DNA from 3 places in the Jeotgalibacillus sp. 10bf12 genome. Region 1 is predicted to be linked to each of the others. Evidence: riboswitches for the same ligand, from Rfam matches in the RefSeq annotation. Region 1 holds a riboswitch; each other region holds the start of a gene.

The links. Region 1 has a riboswitch for S-adenosylmethionine ahead of DH10bf12_RS09485 (bifunctional homocysteine S-methyltransferase/methylenetetrahydrofolate reductase). Riboswitches for the same ligand answer to the same signal wherever they lie in the genome.
Region 2: another riboswitch for S-adenosylmethionine. It lies ahead of DH10bf12_RS06340 (methionine ABC transporter ATP-binding protein); the one in region 1 lies ahead of DH10bf12_RS09485 (bifunctional homocysteine S-methyltransferase/methylenetetrahydrofolate reductase).
Region 3: another riboswitch for S-adenosylmethionine. It lies ahead of DH10bf12_RS07385 (O-acetylhomoserine aminocarboxypropyltransferase/cysteine synthase family protein); the one in region 1 lies ahead of DH10bf12_RS09485 (bifunctional homocysteine S-methyltransferase/methylenetetrahydrofolate reductase).

Annotation. Positions count from the first base shown of each region.
Region 1 covers NZ_CP200276.1:1,813,697-1,820,918, forward strand. The annotation lists gene DH10bf12_RS09455 (DEAD/DEAH box helicase) at 1-870, shown strand, start outside; gene DH10bf12_RS09460 (cobalamin B12-binding domain-containing protein) at 969-1,628, shown strand; gene DH10bf12_RS09465 (STAS domain-containing protein) at 1,632-2,378, shown strand; gene DH10bf12_RS09470 (potassium channel family protein) at 2,408-3,064, shown strand; gene DH10bf12_RS09475 (SOS response-associated peptidase) at 3,247-3,888, opposite strand; gene DH10bf12_RS09480 (DUF4352 domain-containing protein) at 4,038-4,565, shown strand; SAM riboswitch class I at 4,816-4,923, shown strand; gene DH10bf12_RS09485 (bifunctional homocysteine S-methyltransferase/methylenetetrahydrofolate reductase) at 4,998-6,848, shown strand; gene metH (methionine synthase) at 6,796-7,222, shown strand, end outside.
Region 2 covers NZ_CP200276.1:1,212,416-1,219,637, forward strand. The annotation lists gene DH10bf12_RS06325 (iron-containing alcohol dehydrogenase family protein) at 1-786, opposite strand, end outside; gene DH10bf12_RS06330 (MetQ/NlpA family ABC transporter substrate-binding protein) at 799-1,620, opposite strand; gene DH10bf12_RS06335 (methionine ABC transporter permease) at 1,636-2,307, opposite strand; gene DH10bf12_RS06340 (methionine ABC transporter ATP-binding protein) at 2,297-3,310, opposite strand; SAM riboswitch class I at 3,387-3,495, opposite strand; gene DH10bf12_RS06345 (HAD family hydrolase) at 3,771-4,388, shown strand; gene DH10bf12_RS06350 (protein adenylyltransferase SelO) at 4,476-5,924, shown strand; gene tnpA (IS66 family insertion sequence element accessory protein TnpA) at 6,315-6,641, shown strand; partial or broken gene tnpB (IS66 family insertion sequence element accessory protein TnpB) at 6,695-6,996, shown strand; gene tnpC (IS66 family transposase) at 7,036-7,222, shown strand, end outside.
Region 3 covers NZ_CP200276.1:1,409,916-1,417,137, reverse strand. The annotation lists gene DH10bf12_RS07410 (dimethylarginine dimethylaminohydrolase family protein) at 1-411, opposite strand, end outside; gene DH10bf12_RS07405 (ABC transporter ATP-binding protein) at 490-1,227, opposite strand; gene DH10bf12_RS07400 (ABC transporter permease) at 1,242-2,015, opposite strand; gene DH10bf12_RS07395 (aliphatic sulfonate ABC transporter substrate-binding protein) at 2,029-3,003, opposite strand; gene metX (homoserine O-acetyltransferase MetX) at 3,056-4,126, opposite strand; gene DH10bf12_RS07385 (O-acetylhomoserine aminocarboxypropyltransferase/cysteine synthase family protein) at 4,140-5,441, opposite strand; SAM riboswitch class I at 5,556-5,674, opposite strand; gene DH10bf12_RS07380 (hypothetical protein) at 5,767-6,498, opposite strand; gene DH10bf12_RS07375 (hypothetical protein) at 6,495-7,222, opposite strand, start outside; gene DH10bf12_RS07370 (ATP-binding cassette domain-containing protein) at 7,210-7,222, opposite strand, start outside.

The DNA.
Region 1 (7,222 bases):
CAGCAATGGGGGAAGGATGCAGGTATGAAGTCCGCATCAATTATCGGTGGCGCAAACCCTAAAAGACAGCTTGAAAAATTAAAAAAGCAGCCTCATGTGATCATCGGTACACCGGGACGTATTCTTGAGCTGATTAAACAGAAAAAACTGAAGACACATGAAATCAAAACAGTGATTCTCGATGAAGCAGACCAGCTTCTCTTACCGGAGCATAAAGAATCAATTGGTCAGATTATCAAGAGTACACTTGCGGATCAGAGACAAATGGCGATGTTCTCTGCGACTTTACCGGAAGAAGTGATTGAAGACGGTAAAGGAATCATGAAGTCTCCTGAAATTGTAAAAGTCGCGCGTGAAGAAATTCAGCAGGGGGATGTACGCCATCAGTATATGGTGTGTGAACATCGTGAAAAGATTGATATGATCAGAAGAATGGTCCGGATGGATTCCATGAAACAGGAAAAGTCGCTTGCGTTTATGCAGGAAGTGCTTGATGTCATGACAGCAGCTGAAAAGCTCAATTATAAAAACCTTGAGATTGCTGTATTGCACAGTGATTTAACGAAAGAAGAAAGAGCTGCTTCTATGAGGAAGTTCCGTAAAGGTGAGCTGCCACTTCTGCTGGCGACGGATCTTGCAACGAGAGGGCTTGATATTGAAGAAGTCACTTATGTGATTCATATGGATGTTGCTGAATCACTTGATCAGTACATTCACCGATCAGGCAGAACCGGCCGTGCAGGAGCAAAAGGAACAGTACTTTCTTTCGTTACGCCTGGAGAAGTAAAGAAAATCAAGCGATTTACAAAAGAACTTGGAGTAGAGCCTGAAGAAGTAACGATGTACCGTGGTGAGTGGCAGACTGTCTGATTCCTTAAAGTGGAACAGTTGACTTTCAATAGCAGAACAACGAGAATCTGTATATCAGTATAAGTTAGACACTCGAAAATACGAGGAGTGATCATATAATGGAAACCGTAACAGATTTCACGCATGTACTGCTTGATGGAGATCAGGATAGGGCGTGGGAATATGTTATACATGAGGTCGAAAAAGGTACTTCTACGGAAGACATATTTTATAAGCTATTAACACCAGCCATGGTCGAGATCGGTCAAAAGTGGCAGGAGAATGAAATATCAGTTGCAGATGAGCACCTTGCAACAACGACCTGCGACTTTACATTGGCACGTTATAAGCACGAAATTCTATTGCCGAGAATTAAAAATCAAGAACAGGATCAGGGAAGAGCTTTATTTTTCTGCGTAGAAAAAGAAGAGCATGACCTTGGTATACGTATGATTGCGCAGATCTTTGAAGAAAAAGGCTATGAAGTCCGTCTGATGGGTGCAAACCTTCCAGTAGAGTTTGTGTTAACAATGGCAGTGAACTGGGAGCCGGGTGTCATCGGAATGTCAGCAAGTATGCTGAAGCAGGGTGAAAGAGTTCCCACTTATATTCAAAGATTGATGGAGCGTTTTGACAATACAGAGCTGTTAATCGGCGGCCGTTTTCTTACATTACCGGATCGTCTGTTAGATAAGGCTGACGACTCCAAGGTAACGATCATTCAGGAAGGAAGCGAACTGACTGCATGGTTATCTGATCGCGCTAAAGGAGGAAAATAAACATTGATCCACCTTGATGCCATGCCAATGCCTGTGGTGATCATTGATCATGAATTAAATATAAAAGAAGCTTCAGGCAAAGCACTGAAACTGCTTGGCAAAGCCCCTTCATTCCTCGACTGGGTTGATGATGAAAGCCGGGAAAAAGCCGTTAGATTTATACAGGATGAGCATGTAGAAAAGTTAGAACTAAACTTGGTCACGGCAGAAGGAACAATATCACTTTTCACCATTTTAATTGAATGGGACAAAGAACAGGCAGCTTTAGTTCTTCAACAGGAGGATCATCTGATTGTTCAGCTGATGAATAAAGTAAAAGAGCATCAGCGCCGCCTTGAAGAAAGTGACATGGAACTGATTTTAAAAAAGAATCAGCTTGAAAAATCATTTATGCGGATCAGTGAATTAAGCACCGCAGCGATCCATCTGACTGATGAAATCGTTCTGATACCGATCGTTGGAGACTTAAGTGTCACACTGATCCATAACAATCAGGAGCGGATATTGGAAGATCTTTATGCAAACAATATTGATGAAGTCATCATTGATCTTCAATCAGTGGGATTAATGGAAGATGCCGGTGTGGATGAATTAATGAAAATGATTAAAAGCTTTTCACTGTTCGGGACAGGTTGTACAATTACTGGTGTAAAGCCTGAGCACGCACCATATCTTCATCAGATTAAAAAGATGCAAAAGCTTACTTTTATAAATAATCTTGAGGACAAACTTTCCAGGATTGTTTACTGAAAGTATGTGAAGGAGAAAGAAGGATTGACATGAATAAACAATTTGCAGTACTCGGACTGGGCAGTTTTGGTGGACATCTGGTTGAGGAATTCCACGAAATCGGTGCAGAAGTGTTTGCGATGGACCGCAATGCAGAGTTAGTAGACAAATACTTTGATATTGCCACACATGTCATCCAGGGAGATGCACAGGATGAACAGCTTCTGATTCAGGCTGGCATTAGAAACTTTGATCTCGTTGTCGTATCATTCGGTGAAAATATAGAGGCGAGTATCTTAACAACAATTATTTTAACTGACCTAGGTGTGAAGGAAATCTGGGTAAAAGCATCCAGTCTTTATCATCAGAAGGTACTTGAAAAAATTGGTGCAACTCGCGTAATACGTCCTGAAAAAGATATGGCACGGCGAATTGCCCACAGACTGGCATCCAAACATTTTATTGATTATGTTGAACTGACTGAAGAGCATTCAATGGTCGAAATAAAAGCAACGCCGAAAATTATCGGTAAAACTATCGCCGCACTGAACATCAGAAACCGCTTTGGATGTAACATTGTCGGGATCTACAGGCAGCATGATATGATTGTATCACCAAGTGGAGACGATAAAATTCAAAAAGAGGATGTACTGATTGTCATCGGTGAGAACAGAAAGCTTCACCGATTTGAGAAACAGGGTGTCTGATCGTGTTAATAATTGTTTTGTTAAAATCTATCAGTATTACTGCACAGCTGATGATTGAAGCGTGAGGGGGCGGAGGGGCATTGCGAAGCCTGAGGGCTCACTGCCCGGCCGCGGAAAGCGTCCCCTGAAGCGGAAATCAACAGCCAACTTTAGCAAAGTCTAATAAAAGATCCGGAATCTCTTTATGAGGTTCCGGATCTTTTAAATCTCTCTCCTGAAATTTCTTCAGCCATCAGCAGTTCACTTGCACAGGGCTTGAGAAGTTTTTTAAGCGACGCTTTATCTTCTTCCGGGTCCAGCCACTGATTGAAAGCATCCCGTTCAAGTATGACAGGCATTCTAGTATGGATATCAGCCATCAGATCATTTGGTTCAGTCGTTAAGATCGTACAGCTTCTGATGATTTGATCATCATGACGCCAAGACTCCCACAGACCTGCAAATGTAATCGGCTCACCGTCGTGCCTCTTTATTTCGTAGGGCTGTTTTTCCCTCCCTGATTTTTTCCATTCGTAAAATGAAGTGGCAGGAATCAGGCACCGTTTGGATTCAAATGCTCTGCGAAAGCTTGGCTTCTCTGCGACCGTTTCAGACCTGGCATTGAACGTTTTATACCCAATTTTTTCATCCTTAGCAAAAGGGGGAATCAGTCCCCACCTGAAAGAGGCGGGATAACGCTGTCCGTTTAACTGCACAACCGCTGCAGCATGCTGACTTGGTGACAGGTTCAGGTTTGGCGTATAAAGAAAATCATCCCTCATCTCAAACTGATAATACTGCTGCAGATCATACATCGCCTCAACTAAAGAAAATCGTCCGCACATCCCTCATCTCTCCTTTATAAGCATTCTAACAAAATATTGCGAAGATAGAGAAGATTACAACTTATTTCCTTTTAAAGGTAATCGGTTGATTTGTTTCGGTATACGAATCATACTGAATACAGACATACATATTCAGGAGGGTTTTCCATATGAAGAAATTTTGGTTAGTATCTGCAATGGCAGCTGCACTTATGCTTGCAGCCTGCTCAGATGATTCGTCAGAGCCGGCAGAAACAGAAGAAGCAACAACTGAGGAATTTGCAGAAGAAACGGAAGAGGCTTCAACAGAAGAAGCAGGTGAAGAAGAAAGCGCTGAACCAGAGCTTTATCTTGTTGGTGACGAGGTAACTTCAGGTGACCTGACAGTTACAGTGACTGATACTGGTGTTGCTGAACAAATCGATGACACGAATCGTGTTTACGAGATCAATATGACAGTGACAAATAATGGTGAAGAGGAAGTATCTTTATCTTCAGAGGACTTCACATTGACTGATCTTACAGATGAAGAAAAAATGGCTTACGGCGATCCGTCTGAATGGACAATCGCAGCAGGAGAATCAGCAGAAGGCTCATTACAATATGAATCTGCAGCAGCAACTGCATTCAAACTTTTCGGCACAATCGGTGAAGAAGAAGTTGAATGGAGACTGCCGGGGATTACTTCTTTAGACTAATCGTATTTTAAGCACTTGGCTTTTATAAAAATGGACATGATAAATGCAGCGGAGCGTAAGGTGAAGACACCGTCCGGCCACGGAAAGCGTCCGCCTGAAGTGAAGCGAAACGATTAAAGGGGCTCGAACAATTATGTTCAGCCTCTTTTTTATATCCAATCATTTACCTAAACGTATTTTAATCATCACTCCTATTGACACAACAGCCACCTTTCTTGTAAAGTTGTCATAATTAATTGAATAGCGTGGATTCTTATCAAGAGAGGCGGAGGGAACAGGCCCGTTGAAACCTCAGCAACCTACACACAATGTGAAAAGGTGCTAAATCCATCCTGCAATCATGCAGGGAAGATAAGAAGCTTAGTAGTCTAAAGCCTTCTTATCTATGATGATGGAAGGCTTTTTTGTATATACATCAGGAAGGGTGAAATAATGAACTTACTTGAAGAAATGAAGCAAAGAATTCTGATTGGTGACGGCGCGATGGGAACCCTCCTGTATTCATATGGCTCAGATCAGTGCTTTGAAGAATTAAATCTGTCTCATGCAGAGCATATCCAGCAAATTCATCGTGCATACATTGATGCTGGTGCTGATGTGATACAAACAAATACCTACGGCGCGAACTATCATAAGCTCGAGCGCTACGGACTCGAAGAAAAGGTAAAAGAAATCAATACTGCGGCTGTAAAAAACGCTAAAGCTGCGGCGAAAGACAATACCTTCATTCTCGGTACAATCGGCGGGATCAGAAGCTTCCGTCCTCAATCGATTGACCTGAATGAAATCAAGCGGACATTCAGAGAACAGCTTTACTGTTTACTGTTAGAAGGAGTAGACGGGTTATTATTTGAAACGTATTACGATTTCGAGGAACTGGCAGCGGTCATTGAAATCGCCAGAAAAGAAACAGACCTGCCGATTATTGCGCATATTTCAGTTCAGGAGCCGGATGTGATGCAAAATGGTAAACCGGTTTCTGAAGCGCTACTGGAGCTTGAACAGCTTGGAGCCGATGTAGTTGGCTTAAATTGCAGACAGGGTCCATTCCATATGATTAAGTCACTTGAACAGGTACCGCTTCCTGAAAAGGCTTATCTGTCCTGTTATCCAAACGCGAGTCTTCCATCTTACTCAGAAGGCTCACTTCAGTACAGCAATAATGCTGAATACTTTGGTGAGGTGGCACCTGCATTCAGAGAGCAGGGAGTCAGACTGCTCGGGGGATGCTGCGGGACAACGCCGGATCATGTGAGAGCATTCAGCCAGGCACTAAAAGGGCTTGCACCTATTACTGAAAAAAGAGTGGAGAAAGCTGAAAAGATTGTAGTGCGCTCAAGACAAAAGGATTTGCCTGAGCCCCTCACAGACATCGTTAGAGACCGCAAATCAGTCATTGTTGAACTCGATCCTCCCAAGAAGCTTTATACAGATAAGTTTATCGAAGGTGCAAAAGCACTCGGTGCAGCCGGAGCTGATGCTGTTACTCTTGCTGATAACTCACTTGCGAGTCCGCGTGTATCCAATGAGTCACTTGGTTACCTGATCAAACAGCAGGGCGTCCGTCCGCTTGTTCATCTGACGTGCAGAGACCGTAATCTGATCGGGCTTCAAAGCCATCTGATGGGACTTCACACACTTGGGCTTCATGACATTCTGGCTGTCACAGGTGACCCGACAAAGGTTGGGGATTTCCCGGGTGCAGCTTCAGTCTATGACGTATCATCATTTGAATTGATTGAAATGATCCAGCAGCTGAATAACGGCATGTCGATGTCCGGAAAAGACTTAGGCGAGAAAGCTTCATTTACGATCGGTGCGGCATTCAACCCGAATGTCAGAAGTGTTGAAAGAGCCGTACAGCGTCTGGAGAAAAAGATCTCGGCCGGAGCTGATTACTTTATGAGTCAGCCTGTATTCTCTGAGGAAAAGCTGATTCAGACAGCTGAAGCAGTTAAGGATCTTGGAAAGCCCGTATATATTGGCCTGATGCCTTTGACAAGCAGCAAAAACGCAGACTTCCTTCATAATGAAGTACCCGGTATCAAATTAACTGAACAGGTAAGAGACCGGATGGCAGCAGTGTCCGGTGACCGTGAAAAATCTTACCAGGAAGGATTGGCCATTACAAAGTCACTGATTGATACAGCGCTCGATCTATTTAATGGCATCTATCTGATCACACCATTTATGCGCTATGAAATGACAGCAGAATTAACACGCTATGCCAATGAGCAGGCGGCAAAGAGAGGAGGAAACCAACGTGCGCACATTATTCAATGAACAGCTTAAGAAAAGAATCCTGATTATGGACGGTGCAATGGGTACGATGCTTCAGGATGCGAACCTGTCAGCAGAAGATTTTGGTGGTGAGGACCTTGAGGGGTGTAATGAGAACCTGAACCGCACGCGTCCTGATCTGCTTGAAACCATCCATGACGCCTATTTTGAAGCAGGCGCAGATATCGTGGAAACGAACACATTCGGCAGTATGAGCGTCGTGCTTGAAGAATATGATATCGCATCTGATGCTTATGAACTTTCACGGCTTGGTGCTGAAATTGCCAGAAAGTCAGCCGCTAAATGGTCAACAGAAGACCGTCCGCGCTTTGTTGCAGGCTCAATGGGACCGACAACGAAAACGTTAAGCGTTACTG
Region 2 (7,222 bases), 600 kb from region 1:
GGATGTCAATCCATTATGAATTGCATGTGCACCTGCAACCCGCCCATATTGATCTCCAAAACCTCCTACCATTCCACCGAGCATAATGATGGCTTCAGTAACCCGTACAAAAGCTTCAGAGCTTTTTTTATGTTCCGCATCTAATAAAGCCTGTTCTCCGTATTCGAGCATAACATCTGCACATTTTTTAGCAGCAAAATGTGCAACCTCCAATGCAGGCATAGGCTTTTGCATTCTGCCAATTTGAACGTCTGCTTCATACCATTTAGCAAGTGTGTCTCCAATGCCTGCGCGTAGCAGTGCAGGCGGTGCTGCCAATATAATTGGATCCACTAACAGTAAATCTACTCCGGTGGGATGGATATCATAGTGAGTCATCATTCCATTACTTTGATAGATGACGCTGATGGGTGTCCATGGTGCACAATTAGATGCAAGGGTAGGAATCAAAATTGTCTTTACATGCGAATTCGCAGCTGCTGCCTTTGTAGTGTCGAGTACTTTTCCTCCGCCAAGCCCCACAATTGCCTGAACATTTAACCCGGAAGCCAGTGATGTAATGCGGCTGATTTCTTCGATTGTGCATTCTCCATTGTAGAATTCATGATGAACTTTAATGTCACTAAAAGTCGGGAAAGCTTGTTTTGCTGCTTTCCACGACTCAACACCTGATACTAAAAGAATACGATTGATACCTCGTTCGGATAATTTTACTTCAAGGTCTTCAAGTGCATTTGGTTTGATAACATATTCTGCAGGTGCACCGCGGACAATGACATCATTCACATTACTCACGTCCTATCTGTTTTCCATCCACTGAGGTTTTCCAAAACCTTCGAAATCTGAATCGATGGTTTCCTCAAATTCAGGAGATTCAACTATTTCAATCAAATCCTCTGCAAGTGTTGAATCTTCGTTTTCAGCTGTTACTGCAACCACATTTCGATACTCGTCAGGCATATCTTCAAGTGCCAATGCGTCAAGTAGGTTCATTTCAGCAGCTAAAGCAAAGTTTCCTGGTACAGCTGCCAAATCGGCGCTTTCAACAGCACGAGGTAAACCTCCCGCTTCAATTGGCTGGAATACAAGATTTTTTGGATTGTCCTGAATATCATTTTCAGATACTGTCAGTTCAGGGGCATCAGGATTCAGTGTAATCAGATTATGATCCTGAAGAACAAGGAATGTACGCGCCGCATTAACTGGATCATTTGGAATTGCAATGGTTGCTCCATCTTCAACTTCTTCAATAGAATCGTATACATTTGAGTAAATACCCATTGGAGCAGTTGGAACCATGATTAGACCGGATAGATCCATATCGTTCTCTTCTTCAAAGTTTTCCAGGTAGATAGTATGTTGAAATAAATTAGCATCAATATCTCCGTTATCCAGGGCATTATTCGGTTGAATATAATCACTGAACTCAACAATCTCTACCTCATATCCTTTTTCTTCGAGACCAGGCTTAATTGCTTCGTTTAACATATCACTGTAAGGTCCAGCGGTACCTCCCAGCTTGATGGATTTTTCATCCCCTGAAGCTTCACTGTCGCCCCCACATGCTGCCAGTGCAGTTACCGAAGTCAATAATAATACAGTTAATAAACTCTTTTTCATTATATAATCTCTCCCTTATCTTTTATCGATTGCTTTAGATGTCCAATCACCGATCTGTTGAACGAGTTGCACAAGTATAATGAGGATCACTACAGTTACGATCATGATTGTATTGTCGTATCTGTAATAACCGAATCTGATTGCGAGATCACCAATCCCGCCACCTCCTACAACGCCAGCCATTGCAGAGTAAGCAACAAGGCTAATGATCGTCAATGTAATTCCCTGAACGATACTAGTTTTGGCTTCCGGTAATAATACATCTTTGATAATCATCCATGGCGTTGCACCGACTGCTACAGCAGCTTCAATCACACCTTTATCAATTTCTCTCAGCGCTGATTCGACAATCCGGGCAAAGAATGGGATGGACGCTACTGATAACGAAACACTTGCAGCAGCAGGTCCGATCGTTGAGCCAACTATGAAGTCTGTAAGCGGGATAAGTGCAACGAGCAAAATAATAAATGGTATGGACCTGACCATATTAATGACAAAACCGAAACTGGATTGAATGATCCGGTTTTCAAGAAATAACCCCCGATCAGTGACAAACAGTAAAACGCCAAGCGGTAAACCAAGAACGATAGCCACGGCTAATGCAATGCCGATCATATATAATGTCTGACCAAACGCAGTCCAGATTTCCGGCATCAATTCAAGCATTCTGGAAAATTCAAATCCCATCTCTGATCACCTCCACCTGAGCACCGCGTTCTCTCATATATAAAAGAGCCTGGTTAATCGCCTGAGAGTCACCTTTTGCTTCCATCAAAAATATACCTAGTGGCCTCTCCTGGATATATTCAATAGAACCGTGAAGAAAGTTACCCTTCACATTGAATTGCTGAAGTGTATCAGTGATCACACCTTCACCTGCAACTGCCCCTCTGAATATGATTTTCAGGATACGTCCTGTACACTGTTGTAAAATCGTTGCAGGAACATCAAATGAGACGACGCTTTTAATAAATTCTTCTGCCAGAGGGGTCTGGGGATTCGAGAAGATATCGTAGACGCTTCCTTCTTCAATCACCTGTCCATCTTGCATGATCGCCATTCGATCACAGATTTCTTTTACCACATTCATCTCGTGGGTAATTAAGACGATTGTAATATTCAGCTCCCGATTAATCTTTTTTAACAGCTTAAGTATTGCCAGCGTTGTGTTAGGGTCCAGTGCGGAAGTGGCTTCATCACACAATAAAACAGAAGGGTTATTTGCAAGAGCCCTGGCGATCCCCACGCGTTGCTTCTGTCCACCGCTTAATTGAGCTGGAAAGACATCTTTTTTGTCTGTAAGAGAAACCATATCAAGCAGATTAATGACGCGTTCATTAATTTTATTTCGCGGAGTTCCGGCTGCTCTTAAGGCAAATGCTATATTTTCAGAAACAGTTTTCTGACTGATTAAATGAAAATGCTGAAATATCATTCCGATCTTTAGCCGCGCTCTTCTGAGTTGAGGACCTTTTAGCTTAGTCAAGTCTACTCCGTTTACCTCGATTTGACCGCTTGTCGGCTGTTCGAGTAGATTCAGACAACGGATGAGAGAACTTTTACCGGCACCCGAATACCCGACAATTCCAAAAATTTCACCCTTTGGAATGGTTAGTGTTACACGATCTACACCGGATACACTGCCTTTTTTTGTCTGATATACTTTGGATAAATTTTTAATTTTAATCATGGCAGTCTCCTTTAATCAATTTAAATACAAAAAAGGTGTCTCTTTCATTCGGAAAGAGACACCTGAAAATGGAATCGGGTTATCTTTCAGAATGAAATCATTCTGTAGGAATTGGCACCTTCCCAGCACTGGCTGGGGGTTGCCGGACGTCATCGGGCCTATCCCTCGGTCGCTCTTGATAAGTTCCATATAAAGTTGTTTTTAAGATGGGTTCAATGTTATAGAGTATCTACAGTGTTGTAAAGGGGTTTTTAAAAACTTTTGTAATAAAGAGAAAAATCTAAAATATTGAAAGGGTTTTCATTACCACTATGTAAGAATTTGAGTTAAAAAGATTTTTTGAAATAATATTTAACGGGTGTTTAACAATTTTAAGAATTTATTTATAAAAGCGAAAAATACATAACTCAGATATGATTCGGGTAAACCCAAAACAAAAGCACCTTTGGAGGAATGACAAATGGACAGTATTATTTTTGATCTTGACGGCACATTGTGGGACCCGCGGGAAACCGTATTAACTTCATGGAATAGAGCTATTGAAGAGCATCCGAAAGCAGATAAGCAACTGACGCTTGAGGATCTGAAGCAGACAATGGGAAAGCAGATGCACGAGATTTCACAGATTTTTTTCCCGGAGCTAAGCGAGGAAGATCAAAAGGAAGTTATGGATTATTTGACAGAAATCGAAATTCCCTATGTAGCGGAAAATGGGGGAGAGTTGTATCCGGCACTTGAAGAAACCCTTGTTACACTTTCAAAGAAGTACCGTCTCTTTATCGTGAGTAACTGTCAGGAAGGCTATATTGAAGCCTTTTATCAGTACCATAAACTTGATCGCTTTTTTGATGACTTTGAGAATCCGGGCAGAACAGGTCTTTCAAAAGGAGAAAATATTAAGCTGGTCATTGAGCGGAATGAATTGAAGGATCCCGTTTATGTAGGAGATACGCAGGGTGACCGTGATGCGGCACGTAAAGCAGGTGTGCCGTTTGTATATGCGAAATATGGTTTTGGGAACGTGGATGATTTTGAATATGAGATTGAGCGGTTGACTGACTTAACCCGGTTATTTTAAGTGTGTTCAGTAAGCACTCTAAACCGAAAACAATCCCCGGCATGTTACACTGAAATCAGGAGATAATAGCCAAAGGAGGGATGCACGATGACACAGCGCACAAAAGCAGGATGGAAGCTTGAGCAGACTTATACAAAGCTTCCAGACATCTTTTATTCAAAAATGGAGCCGAATCCGGTAGCAAGCCCTGAGTTGTTTATGCTGAATGAGCCGCTCGCAAAAGAACTGGGACTTGATCCGGAAGTATTGTCAGACGAAGAGGACATCCTTGCAGGTAATGAAGTCCCTGAAGGATCTGAACCGCTCGCACAGGCCTATGCAGGACACCAGTTTGGACAGTTCACGATGCTTGGAGATGGACGTGCATTATTGTTTGGAGAACAGATCACCCCGGATGGAGAGCGGAAAGATATTCAGCTGAAAGGATCAGGACGTACTAACTTTTCACGCGGCGGTGACGGGCGTGCTGCGCTTGGACCAATGCTTCGGGAATATATCATTAGTGAAGCGATGCATGGACTCGGGATTCCAACAAGCCGCAGCCTGGCAGTGACGCTGACCGGTGAAACAGTCAGACGGGAGAGATTGCTGACAGGTGCTGTCATGACGCGTGTAGCTTCAAGTCATTTGCGTGTCGGTACATTTGAATACGCAGTCAGACTGACCGAATCTGAAAATGTCAAAGCACTCGCAGATTATGCGATTGAACGTCATTTTCCCCACGTATTGGATACTGGAAATCCATACCTCGGACTGCTGCAGGAAGTTATGAAAAAGCAGGCTGAGCTGATTGCTAAATGGCAGCTCGTCGGATTTATTCATGGCGTCATGAACACGGATAACATGACAATCAGCGGTGAATCGATTGACTACGGACCATGTGCATTTATGAATGACTATGATCCGTCAACGGTATTCAGCTCAATTGACGCACAGGGGCGCTACGCTTATGGGAACCAGCCGCATATCGGTGGATGGAACCTGGCGCGTTTTGCGGAAAGCCTTGTGCCAGTGCTGCATGATGATCAGGAAAAAGCGATTGAACTTGCTCAGAATCAGATGAATCAGTATAAGGATCTTTATTTCAATGCTTGGCATAGCGGCATGCGTAAAAAGCTTGGACTGTTGAGCGAAGAAGCTGATGATGAGAAGCTGATTGAGCAGCTGCTGAATCTGATGCATCAAAACAAAGCTGATTTTACAAACACATTCAGAAAATTGACGCTCGGTGAAGTGCCCATTGCCGGTGAAGCATTTGCTGACTGGCTGGAGCGCTGGAATGAACGCCTTGCGCGTCAGGAGGTCTCGCCTGAAGAAGTACTTAATGTGATGAAGCAGCACAATCCTAATGTCATCCCGCGGAATCATCGCGTGGAAGAAGCGATTGCGGCGGCAGTTGAGCGCGAGGATCTAAGCGTGATGAACCGTCTGCTTGATGTGTTGCGTGATCCTTACGCGTACAGTGATGATCAGACTCCTTATTGTTCAGGACCGGAGCCGGATGCCGGGCCATACCGGACATTTTGTGGAACGTAATAGTTAAAGATGAAAAAAGCTGCCTTTAGCGAGGCAGTTTTTTTGTGGGGCGGGGATAGGTCTTTTGATACTTTTCTAAGAACCTATTATGTTTTTTTAAGAACAACTAATGCATTTCTAAGAAACAGTCATGTTTTTCTACGAACATTAGGCTATTTTCGTAAGCGTCAAACGAACCACACCTTCTGTTGTGTAACCTTCCGTGACAAAATGAAGGAAATCAAATATGTAACGAACGTGTTCAATCAAGCTACGATTTTTTCTACTTTCTCTTCACATAGACATTTCAAACGGATCTTAAGCCAGATGAAATGCTCCTTTCTTCGAAAGGTACACCGACTGCCTCTTATCCTATGAACACATTGGTTATATGGAAGGTGTGGTTATTGAATGGATGTAAAAGAAAGCTCAAATCACGTGCCAAGTGGATACGTAGAAAAGATGTCGCGTATCTATGAAGAGTGGCGTGAAAGTGACTTATCATTAAAAGCATTTTGCGAGACTCGGGATGAAGTCACGTACAGTCAGCTTCATTATTTTAGAATGACTTACCGGCCAGAGGATATCCAACAGGAACGTCCAACTGGATGGGCAAAAATCAATATGCAATCCCCTACTACGAAGCTCGACCTGCACGTAGGGCCATATAAAGTTGTGATCCCTCCGGGATTTGATAAAGAATTATTAACTGAACTGCTGGAGGTGATCACGCCATGATTCTTCAACCGGAATCTATACGCAATATATACCTCGCTCAAGGCGTGACAGATATGCGATTATCCATTGATGGTCTTGCGGCCATCGTACAGGAAACGTTTGAATTAGATCCGTGTTCTTCAGATATCTTTTGTTTTGTAACCGTGAACGGGATAAAGTGAAGATTCTACACTGGGAGCACAATGGTTTTTGGCTGTATTATCGCAGACTTGAAAATGGCCGATTCCGTTGGCCCGAAGGGCGTGAAGATGAAACCACTTCTCTGAACCCTAAACAGTTAAAGTGGTTGTTAGAAGGACTGACGATTGAAGATGGAAAAGTTCATCCGAAACTTTCCGGCATGAAAGTTATATAAGGGGTAGACCTCAGACAGAAGGTGTCGTACCCTAGGGGTATGAAAAAACAAACGACACCTTCTCATCCTAAAACTTCAAATAAAGACCGCATTCATGAACTGGAAAAGCGTAACGAAGAGCTCGAAGCTCTTGTCTCTTGGTATGAAGGCCAATTCAAACAGCTTCAAACCGAGAAATTCGGCCGTTCCAGTGAAAAGACGAATACCTCCGATGGTCAGATTGAAC
Region 3 (7,222 bases), 400 kb from region 1:
ACCTTCTATAGAAGGTGAAGTAATTTTTTCAAACTTCAATTTTGATTCCTGCAGCCATTCCTGTAAGATCTTATCTTCTCCACTACGCATTTCTGTTCCCATTGTTGAAATAAAAACTGTATCACCAATGGTAAAGCCGATATCACGGGTAAAAACCTGTTCAGGGTACACGGCAAGTGGCGGCAGCTGGACAACATCTGCTCCGTGTTCGTGCAGCAGCTGAATGAAATGACGGTGCTGCTCCATTGCTTTTTCACGATCTATATTATCTTTTAAGAAATGCTTTTGTGTTTCATTAATTGCCTCTTCAATTTTCATGAAGGCAGGCGGACAGACAAGTACACGTTCTAGTGCGCCAAATTCATTTTGACAACCGGCCTGGTTATGATTTTCTTTTCGTTCCATTAACATGCTCCAGTCCTCCGTTTTTACTCTTTTTGTATGTTATTCCTTTTTTACATCAAAAATAAACGGAGGTTTTTATACAAATTACCGTACTGAATACTTTTGAAGCCCGGTATGACTGTTTTCAAGGATCGAAAATATTTTTTCTTTGTAAGAAGCAAGGCTTAAGTCACTTCTGCTTCTCGGTTTCGGCTGGCTGATTTTGATTTCTGCAGCCACTTCCCCGGGTTGACCGCTGAGCACAAGTATTCTGTCACACACGTGCAGCGCTTCATCAATATCATGGGTCACCATCACCATTGTTGTTTTTTCTTCTTCCCAGATATCAAGCAGCAGATCCTGCAACTGCATTTTTGTAAATGCATCAAGTGCGCTGAATGGTTCGTCGAGCAAGAGTACAGAAGGTTGTGCAGCAAGCGCCCGTGCAATGGCAGTACGTTGCGCCATGCCACCTGACAGATCACGTGGAAGTGCTTTTGAGAATTCACTTAATCCCACGAGCGACAGGTAATGCGCTGCCTGTTCACGGTATTTGGCAGGTTGCTTAAATCCAAACAGCACGTTATCTTCAACTGTCAGCCAGGGCATCAGCCGGGGTTCCTGAAAAATAACGCCGGCTCCTTTTCCACTGCTATCATTTAAATGAATGGTCCCGCTGTCTGACTGTTCGAGTCCTGACAACACACGCAGCAGCGTGCTTTTACCACAGCCGCTTGTACCGAGAATACCGACTATTTCACCTTTTTGAACAGTAAAGGAAATATGCTTAAATCCGGCTGTCCCATCTTTAAATAGGCGGGATGCTTTTTTAACTGTTAACAATGCAGTCACCTCTTTTACTGAGCATTTTGCAGGTTATCCTGCCACTTCAATGACTTTGCTTCAATTCCTTTGAGCAGAGCATCTGTCCCTTTCCCGAGTGCGGCAAATAAAATAATGCTTGCGATAATTAATTCAGGTGATGATGTATTCTGTCCGAGCACCAGCAGATAACCCAGCCCCTCGCTTGCACCAAGCAGTTCTGCAGCGACAACAAACATCCAGCCTAAGCCGAGGCCGCTTCTGATCCCTACCATAAATGAAGGCAGTGACGCAGGCAGGATAATTCTTCTGACTAACTGTAGTGAACTGAAGCGATACACTTTACCAACCTCAATCAGTTTTCTGTCGACACCCTGAATGCCCGAGACAATATTTAAATACACCGGGAAGAATACGCCGACAGCGATCAACGTCACTTTAGAAGGCTCTCCAATTCCCATCCAAAGTAAAAACAATGGAACCCAGGCAAGTGACGGGATTGATCTGAACGCCTGAAGAATCGGATCGAGCAGTCTTTCTGCCTGCTTAAAATAGCCGACCGCTGCACCTACCAGCAATGCCGCTGCAGTTCCGATTAGAAATCCCGCCCCTACGCGGTATAGCGTGATTGAGACGTGGGCCCAAAGCGTACCCTCCTGTGCCATTTCAACAATTGATGCAACCACAACGGTCGGAGCCGGCAGCAGATAGGATTCGATCCACCCAAGCCGGGCAGCTGCTTCCCATACAGCAACCAAAACAACTGGCAGAATCAGACCGAGTCCAATCAGGTTCAATTTATTTTTCATACCGCTCCCTCCTTTACTCCAGATTTTCTGTAAATGAAGGATTTAATAATTCGTCAACGAGTGCTTCAATATCTGCATCCTGATCAATGACTTCCTCCTGACGAAGTACTTCACCCGCTACAATCAGCGCTTCAGTATGCTCATCTCCAATGACCGGATTTGAAAAGTCATTGCGGGCAAGACTCGCTTTTGCCACTTCAAGGTTCATTTCAGCCTCATCTGCAAGAATTTGTGCTGCATCATCCGGATTAGCAATTGTCCATTCACGTGCGGCTTCATATTGCGCAATGACTTCTTCTACGATCTCAGGGTAGTCTTCAGCAAACTCTGACCTGACATTCAGCGTGCCATACGTATTAAAGTCTGGATTACGGTAAAACAGCTCAGCATTTGTATCAAGCTCTGCCCTTGCCATATGCGGATCGAGTCCAGCCCATGCGTCAACCTGCCCGGAAGATAATGCATTAGCGCCATCAGGATGCTGAAGATTTACAATTTCCACTTCATCTGAAGATACGCCTGCTTCTTCAAGTGCACGGAGGAGGAATATGTAAGGATCGGTTCCGAGCGTTGCTGCGATTTTCTTTCCCTTTAAGTCCTCTACTGACTTTATATCTGACCCTTCTCCCGCTACAAGTGCTGTCCATTCAGGCTTTGCGTATAAGTAAACTGATTCCACAGGAGAGCCATTTGATTTAGCGATCAGGGCTGCCGCTCCAGCAGTGGAACCGAAATCGACACTTCTGGAATTGAGAAACTCCAGTGCCTTGTTACTTCCCTGACTGAGCACCCATTCCACTTCAATTCCTTCATCCGCCAGTGCTTCTTCAACCAGCCCCTGTTCTTTCAGTACCAGACTCGTTGGAGAGTAATAAGCATAATCAAGTGTAATTTTCTCCGGCTGTTCATCTGAACTGGCATTTGCTGAGCATCCAGCGAGGACCCCGATTGCTGCTGATGATAAGATAAATGCTTTTATTTTATTCATTGTTATTCCTCCCTGTTTACTCAGAATTATAGTGAAAAGAAACGGACAGCTTTTACTGTCCAGTTTCAAAATGTTGTTTGACGTACTGTCCCCATTTTTCAAATTCAACGAGGAATCCGTCATGACCAAAATCTGTATCAACTTCGTGAAAGTCAGCTTCAGGTACATAGCTGACGAATTGCTCAATTGCATTTGGCGGATATAATAAATCTCCCTTAAACCCGATCCCAAGAAGCTTCGATTTAATTTTCTCAGCCGCTTTCCGGATGCTGCCGTGATGCCTGCTGATGTCGTGATGATTCATTGCATATAAAAGAGTCAAATAACTATTCGGGTCAAATCGTTTGGTGATTTTTTCACCCTGATATTTTAAATAGGACTCCACCTGATAAAATGGTTGCTCCTCTTCTACTTCTTTTTCTTCTCTATTGAACCTGCCTGTAAACAGATATGGACTTCTGTAAGTAACAAGCCCAACCATTCTGGCAACCTCAAATCCTTTTACATCTGACGGATTATCATACAGACCGTTATTCCATGACGGGTCATTTTCAATGGCATGAATCCCGATCCGGTTAAAAGCGATGCCGTAATCACTCAATGATGGCGTCGCTGCCAGCAGCACTGCTTTATCCATAAAATCCGGATAGCTGATGCACCATTCAAGCGTCTGCATGCCGCCGAGCGAGCCGCCGATGACACCATGAAGCTTCGTAATGCCAAGCTTCAGACAGGCCTGATATTGTGCGTTGACCATATCTTTTACAGTGATAAATGGAAAATCAGTGCGGTACTTTTCACCGTATGGATTCAGAGAGTCAGGACCGGTAGAACCGCTGCAGCCGCCAAGCACATTAAATGTGATCACCTGGAACTTCGTTAAATCAATATACGCATGTTCACCGGCAAAGCCGCGCCACCAGCCTGGTTCCTGCTCTGTTCCGACTGACTGGTGCGTGCCGGTCAATGCGTGACAGATCAGGATCACAGGTAATGACGGATCTCCTGACCGCTCGTAGCGGAGAGAGACATCATCAATCACTTTTCCGGATTCAAGTATCAAAGAACCGATATCGACTGTCCCTTCACGATGCATGACCTTCTCAGTTAATGTCTCTCCCATCCTGATTCCTCCCTTACGAATGAGCGGGTACTGCCGCTTTTTCAATTGCCTGATTTAAATCGTTAATCAGATCTTCTATTGATTCAATCCCCACGGATAATCTGATCTGCTCTTCTTTTACACCTGCTGCTGCAAGGTCTTCACCTGATAGCTGCGCGTGCGTTGTTGAAGCCGGATGAATAATCAATGACTTTGCATCACCAACGTTTGCAACATGTGACCAGAGCTGCGTATGATCAATGACTTTTCTGCCTGACTCACGTCCACCTTTAATGCCAAATACAATAATCGATCCGGCACCTTTAGGCAGATACTTCTTCGCTGCTTCATATGACGAGTGACTCTCAAGACCCGGATACTGCACCCAATCCACTGAAGGATGCTGATCCAGATATTCAGCGACCTTTAATGCATTTTCCACGTGGCGTTCCACTCTCAAGTGCAGCGTCTCAAGTCCCTGCAGTAAATAAAATGCATTCTGAGGACTGAGGCATGCGCCTGTATCACGCAGCAGATTCACACGCAGCTTTGCGATAAATGCTGCAGCTTCGAGGTCTACAAACCGTAATCCATTATAGCTCGGGTCCGGTGTTGTAAAGTCCGGGAAGCGTCCGTTATCATAATTGAATGTGCCTGCGTCTACAACAACGCCGCCAATCGTTGTGCCGTGACCGCCAATCCATTTTGTTGCTGAATGAACGACAATGTCAGCGCCGTGCTCAATCGGCTTATTCAGGTATGGTGTCGCAAACGTACTGTCTACAATCAGCGGCACGCCTTCTTCATGCGCGACTTTCGCAACCCCTTCCGTATCAAGTACGTGAAGACTAGGATTTCCAATCACTTCTGCAAAGACAGCCTTTGTTTTCGGGCCGATTGCTTTTCTGAAGTTTTCAGGATCCGTACCGTCAACAAATTTTACATTCACGCCGTATCTCGGAAGCGTCTGGGCAAAAAGGTTGTATGTGCCCCCGTAAAGGTTTGCAGCTGCTACAATCTCATCTCCTGCACTTGCCAGGTTCAGCACTGCATACGTGATCGCTGCCATGCCTGATGCCGTTGCTACTGCACCTACTCCGCCTTCTAAAAGGGCAATGCGGTTTTCAAAAGCAGCAACTGTCGGATTGCCGATTCGCGTATAAATATTTCCTTCTTCAGCAAGCGAGAATAAATTCTGCGCATGCTCAGCGCTGTCAAATGTATAAGATGTTGTCTGATAGATCGGAATCGCTCTTGCGTTTGTTGTCGGATCTGATTCTGTTGCACCGTGAAGTAATAGTGTCTCAATATTGTATTGCGGCTGATTGTTTGTCATGATCAAATCTCTCCTTTAGTGAACTGATGGATTTTTTTCAGTGAAGTGTGTACTGGATGAAGATGAAAGGGGAAAATAAAAACCCCCTTCATAAGAAGAGGGTTAGATATCCTCCTCTTATCTTTCAGACCTTTTCAAGGATCTGTAGGAATTAGCACCTTTCCGTATCAGGATTTGATACGTTGGTTGCCGGGCATCGCAGGGCCTAGTCCCTCCGCCACTCTGGATAAGAGTTATAAAGTTGTAAGTACATGTTTTGTTTTGCTCTTGTTGAGGATTATAAAGAGTCTGAAAAAGGAAGTCAACCTTTTTCTGAATATTTATTTTATTGTGCGATGAACTTCCGAACTTCCCCGATGATTGCAACATCTTCTGGCACATAAAGGTGAATGACCTGAACACCATATGAATAGTTCGTCCCAAAACCAAAGCCCTCATTATTTTCCTCATCACTGTTGAATTGCTGCACAATCATCGAAGGCAGATACTGAATGTAATGCAAATCATTTTGTCCATAAACATCACTGATGAACAGCTGATTGTTTTGAATTGTTACACTTGGCCGAACGATTTCATCGGTAATATCAACACCATTTACTGAAAATGGTGTTTTGTAAATATCCATTTTGATTTCTTCAGATAGCTGATTGTCGATGGTAGCTACAATCAGGAAATCCCCACGGTCCGGTAGATTGTCAGGGAGTACAAGACTTGTGTATTTGTATTCAAATACTTTCTGTTCTTCAAGGTAAGCGGGATCAATATCATTAAAACGGTTTTGAGTCGCTTTTTCATAGATCTCCCACCCTGGCTGATCCGATACTTCTTCTTGATTAGCTCCTGCAGGTAATTCTTTACTTGTAGCTGGCAGGACATAATAAGTCACCATCGCTAATACAAGCAAAACAGCATAAGACAGGAAAATGATACGTGCAACCTTCCTTTGAGGCCTCTTCCGCTTAGATTTTTCAGGAACATTTTTATTTTTACTTTTTAGAAACAGAAAAATCATCAGAATCAATAGTACGATAGGCAAAAGCTGTATGATAGCTGTCACAGTTCTCTTACCTCCCTTCTATTCAGGATGCTTACACCCGCAAGATATAAAATAGCTGCTGTAATAAGCATTTTCACAAGAAATAAGGTCAAGGATGCCTCTTGGGCGTAGAATTCATAAAAGAATTCATAAAGGGCGAGTGATGTCCCCATCATTGCAGGCCCAAAAAGCACAACAGGAATGACTGCAATAAATACCTTACTAAGCTGAATCAGAACGCCAATAAAATAACCTCCCGCTGCAGCCACTATTGCATATCCAAATACAGCACCTAAGCTTAGTAACATTTCTCCCGGAGTTCCTACACTCGCCATACCTGGATAAAATGAAGTGTCACGGAAAATCAATATCGCAAGGTAGATCACATAATTACTCATTACAATAAAAAGTGAGGATAACAAAACGATAGCCAGAAGTAAAATTGCATTAGAAGCCTGACTGATATTTCTAGTTGTGACATAAGAAAAATCTTCATATCGATAATTTTTGGTTGTTATTAAAGCTGAAATAATGACTAGCCAAAATATCGTAAACATAAAAACAGTATCATTGGAAAACGTTGAAATCCTGAGTGAAAACATATCATCTGAAGTACTCATCCCACCAGTACCCAATACCGAAAATAGAACCGCAATTAACTGAATCACAACGAGACTTCTCCACAGGTCAGCGACCGCATAGCATTTATAAATAAACTGCTGACGTATGAGCTTACCCGTGCTGA